2 regions of the Nonlabens sp. Hel1_33_55 genome follow, and region 2 is predicted to be linked to the other one. Evidence: riboswitches for the same ligand, from Rfam matches in the RefSeq annotation. Region 2 holds a riboswitch; the other holds the start of a gene.
What was found. Region 2 has a riboswitch for S-adenosylmethionine ahead of BLO34_RS13885 (homocysteine S-methyltransferase family protein). Riboswitches for the same ligand answer to the same signal wherever they lie in the genome.
Positions count from the first base shown of each region.

Region 1: it holds a riboswitch for S-adenosylmethionine, as region 2 does, so the genes downstream of both, BLO34_RS04255 (Na+/H+ antiporter NhaC family protein) here and BLO34_RS13885 (homocysteine S-methyltransferase family protein) in region 2, are expected to answer to the same signal.

Region 1 covers NZ_LT627735.1:973,813-978,872, reverse strand. The annotation lists gene BLO34_RS04260 (hypothetical protein) at 1-803, opposite strand, end outside; SAM-I-IV-variant riboswitch at 1,047-1,143, shown strand; gene BLO34_RS04255 (Na+/H+ antiporter NhaC family protein) at 1,189-2,499, shown strand; gene BLO34_RS04250 (thiamine phosphate synthase) at 2,594-3,226, shown strand; gene BLO34_RS04245 (SIR2 family protein) at 3,542-5,060, opposite strand, start outside.
Region 2 covers NZ_LT627735.1:3,101,189-3,106,248, forward strand. The annotation lists gene BLO34_RS13875 (NAD(P)/FAD-dependent oxidoreductase) at 95-1,171, shown strand; gene BLO34_RS13880 (2Fe-2S iron-sulfur cluster-binding protein) at 1,164-1,487, shown strand; SAM riboswitch class I at 1,656-1,761, shown strand; gene BLO34_RS13885 (homocysteine S-methyltransferase family protein) at 1,965-2,990, shown strand; gene BLO34_RS13890 (vitamin B12 dependent-methionine synthase activation domain-containing protein) at 2,980-5,060, shown strand, end outside.

The sequences.
Region 1 (5,060 bases), 1.1 Mb from region 2:
TATTCTGGATGGATTCTAACAAAGCTTTTTAAATCATCATCGGTTGGGTTTTCATGATAAGGGAAAAACTGATCTTGTGCATTTAAAGTTTCTGGGAATAATTCATTGTTGAATATCTTATCAAAGTATGCAAGATCCTCAGAATTGATATCGGCATATTCAGAGCGTTTTTTAAGGGAGCTTTGACCTGACATGGTCAATGTGTTATTTTCAAATGTTGCCGTAAAAGAGCCGCCTTGAGAATAATCTGATGATAAACCTACCAGTATAAAATCGTTGTACTTTCCAAGACTGTTAAAACGATAGACATCTGCAGGTGGCGCTTGAATCTCGCCTTCATAATATTCTCTTTCATCTTTGAAATAAACATCAATCTGGTTCAAAGCTTCGGGCTGTTTGTAAATGTATGGATAGGTAAAACAATTGGCCTTTTCATTAAATAACGGGATAAATGGCTCATCATCATAAGCGTTGAATCGTAACGCAACTTCATTAAAATCGTTCATACTCACTCTCACACCTACCGAATCATTTACAGTAGAATTTTTTTTAGCATACAACACGGCTCGAGGTTCTTTATGGAATGTAAACTGAATTATGGATCCATTCTGTTCCCAAGTTCCTTTTTGAATTCCACCAAAATAAGCGATTGCAAAGTGATGGTCTGCCGAAATTATGATACTTGAACCGCCTTGAGGATCATTGCTTGGTATATGATAGCTTCCAGAAATATCGGCTGATGATTCTTGGGCATGACCAAAACTAGCCATGCAAAACATCACGAATAAGAAAGTGTATTTCATAAGTAGCTTTTCAAAATTAAATGAAAGGTAACTCAAAGATCTATAGCGATTATTTTCTAAGACCACTACTCTACTTTTTTCAAATCAGTGATTCTATGGGATTTAAAGCCATTGCTTTTATTAGATTGATAATTGCTCGCTCTCATGAAATATCGCCCTTATTTCAACAAACCAATACTTAACATTTTTTAAGCTTTTCAGATCTCCTTTTGAAAAGCTTATGGCTTAGTTTTGCCGCCGCAAATTAATTATCAAGAATCTCAAAAGGGAGATAGCAACCTGCAATAACAAGCAAGGTGCTGAATAGATAAGCCAAGTTTTTGGAAAAAATGTTAACTCATACTTCTATTGCTAGGTTGCTGTTTCCCTTATCTGAATATAAGATATGGATCAAAAAACTATAGTTACCCCTAAATTTTCAGCGCTTATACCGCTTTTCGTTTTCGTTTTCACTTTTCTAGGCGTTGGAATATATCAAAACGATTTTTACGCACTACCGGCACCAATTGCTGTAATTGCCGGTATCATCGTGGCGTTCCTGATGTTCCGCCAGACGATTGAATCAAAAATTCAAACCTTATTAAGGGGTTGTGGCGATGATAAAATTTTGACTATGTGTCTTATTTATCTATTGGCTGGTGCGTTCGCAGCTATCACTAATGCTACTGGCAGCGTGGATGCCATCGTCAATATAGGACTCGATTTTATCGCCGTTCAATATATCTATGTCGGCATATTTGTAATTGCTGCATTCCTATCGGTTTCTACCGGAACATCTGTTGGTGCTATTGTAGCGCTAGCACCTATCGTGGTTGGCTTTGCAGATAAGAGCAGCGCAGACCTTGCAATTCTTTGTGGCGCTTTGCTAGGTGGCAGTATGTTTGGAGATAACCTTTCTGTGATTTCAGACACTACGATTGCTGCCACGCAATCATTGGGTTGTAAGATGAGTGACAAGTTTAAAGAGAACATTAAAATAGCGCTTCCTGCCGCGTTGGTAACGATTGCCATTTTAGTCGTTCAAGGTTTGGATCTGGAGTCTGCAACTGCAGAAGCCATCGTTTACGAATATTCGATACTTAAGATTCTTCCCTATATTTTGGTGATCGCACTATCGGTGCTTGGAGTCAATGTATTTATCACACTGCTTTTAGGCTTTATTAGTGCAGCTATTCTAGGCATTGCTTATGGTGATTTTACCATACTTGAATCTACCAAAATCGCTTATGAAGGCTTTACAGGAATGACCGAGATCTTTTTACTCTCGTTGCTCACTGGTGGTCTAGCTGCCTTAGTAGCTGCAAATGGCGGAATCGAATTTATTCTGATCAAAATCAAAAAGCTCATTTCCAGTCAAAAATCGGCGCAATTGGGAATTGCATCTCTTGTGAGCACTGTCAATCTAGCCATTGCAAATAATACGGTATCTATTATTATCACAGGTCCTATTGCCAAAACTATAAATGATGAGTACCATTTGGATAACAAGAAAACAGCTTCTATTCTGGATATTTTTGCTTGTATTTTTCAAGGATTACTTCCTTACGGTGCTCAGGTGTTGATGATTTTAAGTTTGTCTAATGAGAAGATCAACTACCTTGATTTGGTCTCCAACACTTGGTATTTACTGTTACTATTTATCACTACCATTTTGTTCATTGTTTTCAATACACCTAAAACGGCGGCAGCTATTTAAATCAGGACGCCTAGCGATTCGGTAACTTTGTTGATTCACTATTTATAAGCGAGGTCCAATTAATGACGCCGCTGTGTTACTTAGATTAAAATTTATGATCCCCAAACTTCATTACGTATCAAACGCCAAAACCCCTCAAGAGCATCTGGAAAATATCCAAAAAGCCTGTAGTGCTGGGATTGAACTGGTACAGTTAGACATGCGTCATATCAAAAAAGCAGCTCTGGCAACCTTGGCCGCAGATGTGCTGGAGATCACCTCACATTTTCAAACGAGGCTTATTATCAATAGCCATTATCAACTTGCCAAAACCATCAAAGCAGATGGCGTCTTTCTAGATAAAACAGATGCTGCTCCTACTCTAGTGAGAAAACAATTATTCCCATGGCAGACTATTGGAGCTGGCGCACACACGCTGCAAGATTGCGAGCAACTGATTGCAAACGAAGTGGATTACATTGTTTTAGGCCCTTTTAAAACTTCTGATACTTCACTAAATAAAGCTTTGGGACTTAATGGCTATACCGCTATTGCGGAAGCGTTACAAACCGAAACACCTTTGATAGGTTCTGGCAGCATTACTACCAACGATGTAAAAAACATTATCTCAACTGGTATTTCTGGACTTGCCCTTTCACAAGAACTCACTGCCGATTTCAATTTGATCAAGACCTACCACCAATTGTTGAATGCCTCTTCTACTCAGGAGATGAGACATAGTTTTTAGAAATTGTAAATTATTTTATTGTACTCATCATGATTTATGGTTTAGTCGACAAATCTCTGATCACAGTTGTAGAAACAAAAAACCGATGATGAAATAGTCATAGCCTATTTTGAAATGGTAATAATAAGGTGAGAAGATAAAGAGAATTGAGTCGGGAAATCAAATTTTTAAAAGATTGCTAATATTCAATACTTAAGCAACACCTAAAGTAAAAATTAAAACATGACTTCCAGAAAACTCAAGTTTTTTGGAAGTCATGTTTTACAGTATTCTCTATTAAATAATCGAATTTTTTAATCCACAGTACTCATAAAATCAAGTATCAGTTTCATTCTCTATTTCTAGCAAAGCAACAGGTCCATTATAAGTAAATCCTTTTTTAAATTTTACACGCATATTAAAACGTAAGTGTAAATGTTTTTTATCTCTAGCAAAATATATTCTTTCGCCGTTAAAATCCTGCTTTATAAAACCAAAATAATTCTCTAGTTTAATTATAGTCCCCTCAAATATTACATCTTCTAATCCTTCGGTGACAATACCGCTTATTTGCTTTTTAATTCTATTATCAATCGGTGCTAATCTCAAAAAATCAAAGTATTCTGAATTTTCACTATCCTTCAATAAATATAAAGTTCTAGCATACCAGAACTGAGCAACATACATTTTATCATGTTTAGTAAATGATTTACGCAAATAGTGTTTATGTTCCACATAATTTTCAGGATCTAACTTCATTATTAGTTTGGCATATTGAAAATTTAAATCTTTATTGTTCACATTAAGATCTAACGACTCTTTAATAACCACAATTGCAGAGTTTAAATCATTTTCATTATCGATGTGATACTTAGCTAAACGTTTGGCTAAATAAGGACTTCTTTTATTCTTTTCAAATGCGGTGGTCAGAGATGCTAATGCCTTTGGTATATTTTCAACTAAATTATTGAAACTTGCTTCCGCATCAAATAAGAAACTTTCATTTGGATATAAAGAAGTGGATTTAGTTAAGATTTTTTCGAACTCCTTTATTTTGTCATCTATTAACAATGAGTTGTCATCCTCTTCTTCTAATAGCTTTTTAAGTTCGTAAATATTGATTTTTAGTAATGTGTGATATCCATGTGATATATTTTTATTTCTTCTATTACTTATAATTTCTTTACATATCTCACGAGCCATTGCAAGATTATTTTTAATGATTAGTTTTTGAGAAGATTTTTCTGCTTTTCTTAATAGAAATTCTGCTTTTGAATGGGCAATAAATCCGTTTTTAGGCTCAATTTCATGGGCTTTTTTCAGTAAGGATTCTGCCTTATCTAGATTACCTGAATGCGCATTCATTTCAAAAATGGATTCTTGTTGTAGCAATGGTGCTTGCTCTCCCACATTGTTGTATGCTACAGAATAGATATCTCTAATTTTTTCAGGATCCTTAAAGGAGTCCATTAGTTTTTTTGCATTGGTTAGAGCTATGAAAACCTGACGATCACTTTCATAATCTACATCAAGCTTAGATATTATTTTTAGATAAGTTTCATATCGTGATTCTTGATCAACAAGAACTTGTTCAAAAACTAATTCAGCGATGTGCTGATGTCTTGTGGTGAATACATAGTCGTTTATGACATAATTTCGGTGATTATAGACAACAGATTCCAGCGGATCAAATAATTTTTCTTTAAAATAAGAAAAACTAATTTCATGTAAGCGTGATATTATTCCTGCTCTAGCATAAGCACCAATTCTATGAAAAACACATATAGACAAGTACAATAGTTTTGCTTCTTCACTTGGTATTGACTTATATTCATTCATTACGATGTCAGCAAAA
Region 2 (5,060 bases):
GCTGCTTTATTCTTAAAGACTTGTTTACGTGCAGTTTGCTCACGACCTTTGCAGATTCTTATATAACGGAGTAATTATGGCTATGGAGAATGAGATGATAACTACAGATATTTTAATCATAGGTGCTGGTCCCACGGGACTATTTGCTGTTTTTGAAGCTGGCTTACTCAAGTTGAAGTGCCATATTATCGATGCACTTGCTCAACCTGGTGGTCAGTGTACAGAACTGTATCCTAAAAAACCTATTTATGATATTCCTGGTTTCCCAGAAGTACTCGCGGGTGATTTGGTGACCAATCTTATGAAACAGATCGAGCCATTCCAGCCTGGGTTTACATTGGGAGAAAGAGCTGAAACAATCGACAAGCAAGACGACGGAAGCTTCATAGTAGCAACCAGCAAAGGAACTAAGCACCACGCCAAAGTAGTTGCAATCGCTGGTGGTCTTGGTTCTTTCGAGCCACGCAAACCTATGATTGATGGTATAGAAAGATACGAGGATAACGGTCTTGCTTACATGATCAAGGACCCTGAAGTCTACCGCGATAAAAAAGTAGTGATTGCTGGTGGTGGTGATAGTGCTCTGGACTGGTCTATTTTTCTAGCAAATGTTGCTAGTGAAGTAACACTGGTGCACCGCAGGGAAGAATTCCGTGGTGCGCTGGATAGTGTGGAGAAAGTAGAAGAATTGGTCCAACAAGACAAAATCCGTTTGATTACTCCAGCGGAGATTCTCGACATCAACGGCGAAGGTGTTGTTGAATCGGTATTGCTTCAACACAATGATGAAGCAAAACGCATGGAAGTCATCGAGTGCGATGCTTTTATTCCGTTATTTGGACTAGCTCCTAAATTGGGCCCAATAGCCGATTGGGGTCTAGAAATAGAAAAAAATGCGATTAAGGTGGATAACACACTGGATTACCAAACCAACGTTCCAGGTATATATGCCATTGGTGATGTGAACACCTATCCAGGTAAATTAAAATTGATTCTATGTGGTTTCCACGAGGCAACCCTAATGTGTCAGAGCGCTTACCAGCGCATCTTTCCAGATAAGCGTTATGTGATGAAATATACAACCGTTGGTGGTATTGATGGATTCGACGGTTCTCGTAAAGAAGCAGAAAAAGCGGTAGTTAAAAAAATAGGCAACAAGCAGAATGTCTGATATCAAAATGACCATCATTGACCGTGAAGGTCAGCGCCACGAGGTCGATGCACCTACAGACATGAACATGAATGTCATGGAAGTCTGCAAGGCCTACGATTTGCCAGTACAAGCCGTATGTGGTGGTATGGCGATGTGCGCCACTTGTCAATGCTACATTATCAGCGACCACAATCTAGGTGAGCGCAACGATGATGAAGAGGCGATGCTATGGGAAGCGCAAAACGTAAAAGACAACTCTAGACTGGGTTGCCAGATTCCGATTACGGAAGATTTAGAAGGATTGGTGATTGAATTGGCTCCTGAGGAGAAGTAAGTTGGAACTTTAATCTAATTTATATAATTAGCAATGTGAGTTTTCTATTAGCGTTAAGTGAGAAACCTAATTCCACATCCCTAAAACCTCATTCCTGTTACATTTTTTCTATTTTAATTTTGTTTTTGACTTTCCAAAGCCCATATTTGTACCAGTTCATTGCATTTTGAGTTATAAAGAAAGGTTCAGGGATTAGACCCGTTGAGACCTTGGCAACCCTACGATTGTAGAAGGTGCCTCATTCTACCGCGCCTTTGGCTTGGACAGATAACTATCAGCTTCATCGCTATTCTTTCTTTAAAATTTTCGCACGCTTTTTTGTTGTACTCGCTTTCGCGAAAGTGAACACAACTAAAAGTTTTTACTGCACTTGGTGCGGTACGAAAGCGTAATTCTTCTCAAAATTCAAGCAAACCAGTAATTCATGTAATGGATTAAACTTGGTTGCATGTGAGCACTTAATTAGAAATACAAAGATTGAGAAACGAGATTTTATACAAAGCCCTGCAAGAGCGCATTCTAGTGCTGGATGGCGCGATGGGAACCATGTTGCAACGACACAAATTTACTGAGGAAGATTTTAGAGGCGACCGCTTTGCCGATTATGCATCAGATGTCAAGGGAAACAACGATTTGCTTTCTATCACTCAGCCAGATGCTATTGCAGGCGTTCATGCTCAGTATTTTGCGGCTGGAGCAGACATTGTGGAAACCAATACATTTAGCGGCACCACCATCGCCATGGCAGATTATCACATGGAAAATCTGGTGGATGAACTTAATATTGAAAGTGCGAAGATCGCCCGCAAGGTAGCAGATGAGTTCACCGCTAAGGAACCTCACAAACCTAGGTTTGTTGCAGGAGCCATAGGCCCGACCAATAAAACCGCAAGCATGTCGCCAGACGTAAACGATCCTGGCTATAGAGCGATCACCTTTGAAGAATTGCGAAAAGACTACAAGCAGCAAGCTGCTGGATTAGTAAAAGGTGGTGTGGATATTCTACTGGTAGAAACAGTGTTTGACACACTAAATGCCAAAGCGGCTCTATTTGCGATTGAAGAATTGAAAGAAGAACTCAAGCTCGACATTCCAGTTATGGTAAGCGGCACAATTACCGATGCCTCTGGAAGAACCTTAAGCGGTCAAACTGCCGAGGCGTTCCTCATTTCCATTGAGCATATTCCGTTATTGTCTGTTGGATTTAATTGCGCCTTGGGCGCAAAACAACTCACCCCATATCTAGAAACAGTAGCAAACAAATCCCAATACGGGATTAGTGCTTATCCCAATGCTGGCTTGCCTAATGCGTTTGGAGAATATGATGAAACACCAGATCAAATGGCTTCACAGATTCGAGAATATCTCGATAAATCGCTCGTCAATATTATTGGTGGTTGCTGCGGGACAACCCCAGAACACATTGCTGCCATCGCTAAAATAGCTGCAGAATATCAACCTAGACCCATTCCTTCACTTCAAAAACTAGCAAATGTCGGATAAGGAATTTAGACCACTCAAACTTAGCGGACTCGAACCGCTGGTCATCACACCAGAAAGTAATTTCGTCAACGTTGGTGAACGTACCAACGTAGCAGGTTCCAAAAAATTCTTGCGACTCATTAATGAGGACAAATACGATGAGGCGCTGGATATTGCCAGAGATCAGGTAGACAATGGCGCACAGATCATCGACATCAATATGGATGATGGAATGATCGACGGCAAAGCTGCTATGGTGAAGTTCTTAAATCTTATCGCTGCAGAGCCGGACATCTCCCGAGTGCCCATCATGATCGATAGTTCCAAATGGGAAATTATCGAGGCTGGACTGCAGGTAGTTCAGGGTAAATGTGTGGTCAACTCCATTAGCTTGAAAGAAGGCAAGGAAGAATTTAAAAAACATGCCACTGCCATCAAGCGCTATGGCGCTGCCGTCATAGTTATGGCATTTGATGAGGTAGGTCAAGCCGATACCTATGAACGTCGCTGCGAGATCGCAAAACGCAGTTATGACATTTTGGTCGATGAGGTCAAATTTGCTCCAGAGGACATCATTTTTGACCTCAATATTTTCCCAGTAGCCACAGGAATGGAAGAGCACAAGCTTAACGCGCTCGATTTTATCAATGGAACTCGATGGGTTCGTGAGAACCTGCCACATGCCAGCGTTAGTGGTGGCGTTAGTAATGTAAGTTTCAGCTTTCGTGGAAACGATAAGGTAAGGGAAGCGATGCACAGTGCCTTTTTATTCCACGCCATTAAGGCTGGAATGAACATAGGAATTGTGAATCCGGCAATGTTGGAAGTGTATGATGATATTGATAAAGAGCTGCTTGATCATGTAGAAGATGTGTTGCTCAATCGCCGTGAAGATGCTACTGAAAGATTGTTGGACTACGCAGAAAATGTTACCCAAACGACCAGAACCAGTACCATAGATAATAGCTGGAGAGAATTGCCATTGCAGGATCGCATCACGAGAGCGCTTGTAAAAGGAATCGACGCACACATTATAGAAGATGTGGAAGAAGCTAGACAAGAATCAAGTGCACCTATCGAGGTTATTGAAGGTCACTTGATGACGGGAATGAACGTGGTTGGTGATTTATTTGGTAGCGGGAAAATGTTTCTTCCTCAAGTAGTCAAGAGCGCCCGCGTGATGAAAAAAGCGGTGGCTTATTTACTGCCTTACATTGAAGAGGAAAAGGAGAAACTTAGACTCCAAGCCCCTAAATCCCCTAAGGGGACTTTTTCTTCCTGGCGTACCGCAAACCCGATCGCCTACGGATTACTGAAGCAAAGAGTAAAGGAAAAGCGCAAGAACCCGACTCTTGCCGAGCAGAAAATGTGGGAAGCGTTGAGCAATAAAAAATTGGATGGTTATAAATTCCGCAGGGAGCATATTATAGGAATGTACATTGCTGATTTTGTATGCTTAAAACATAATCTCGTCGTTGAAATCGATGGTGCCTATCACGACACACAAGAACAACAAGAAAAGGATCAGGAAAGAACCAACTGGCTTCAAGAAAACGGCTTTAAAGTCATAAGATTCAAAAACGAACAAGTTTTAAACGATATTGATGGTGTTCTTGACAAAATCAAGAAGGCCATCAAAGAAGTCCCCTCTGGGGATTTAGGGGCCGGCGCCCCAAAAATCCTCATGGCCACTGTAAAAGGAGACGTTCATGACATTGGAAAAAACATCGTTTCGGTGGTGCTGGCTTGTAATAATTATGAAATCATCGATCTAGGTGTGATGGTACCGCCAGAGAAAATTCTTGATGCTGCGATTGAGCATAATGTGGATATCATAGGCCTTAGCGGACTCATTACTCCATCATTGGATGAAATGGTTTACATCGCCAAAGAGATGAAACGCCGCAATTTTGAGGTGCCGTTAATGATTGGTGGTGCGACGACCTCGCGAGCACATACTGCTGTAAAGATTGCGCCAGAATATGAAGGAACGATCGTCCACGTCAACGATGCAAGTAGAGCTGTAACTATCGCTGGTGAATTATCTGGTGATAAGGATGAGGACTATTTCGCTTTCGCGAAAGCGAAAAA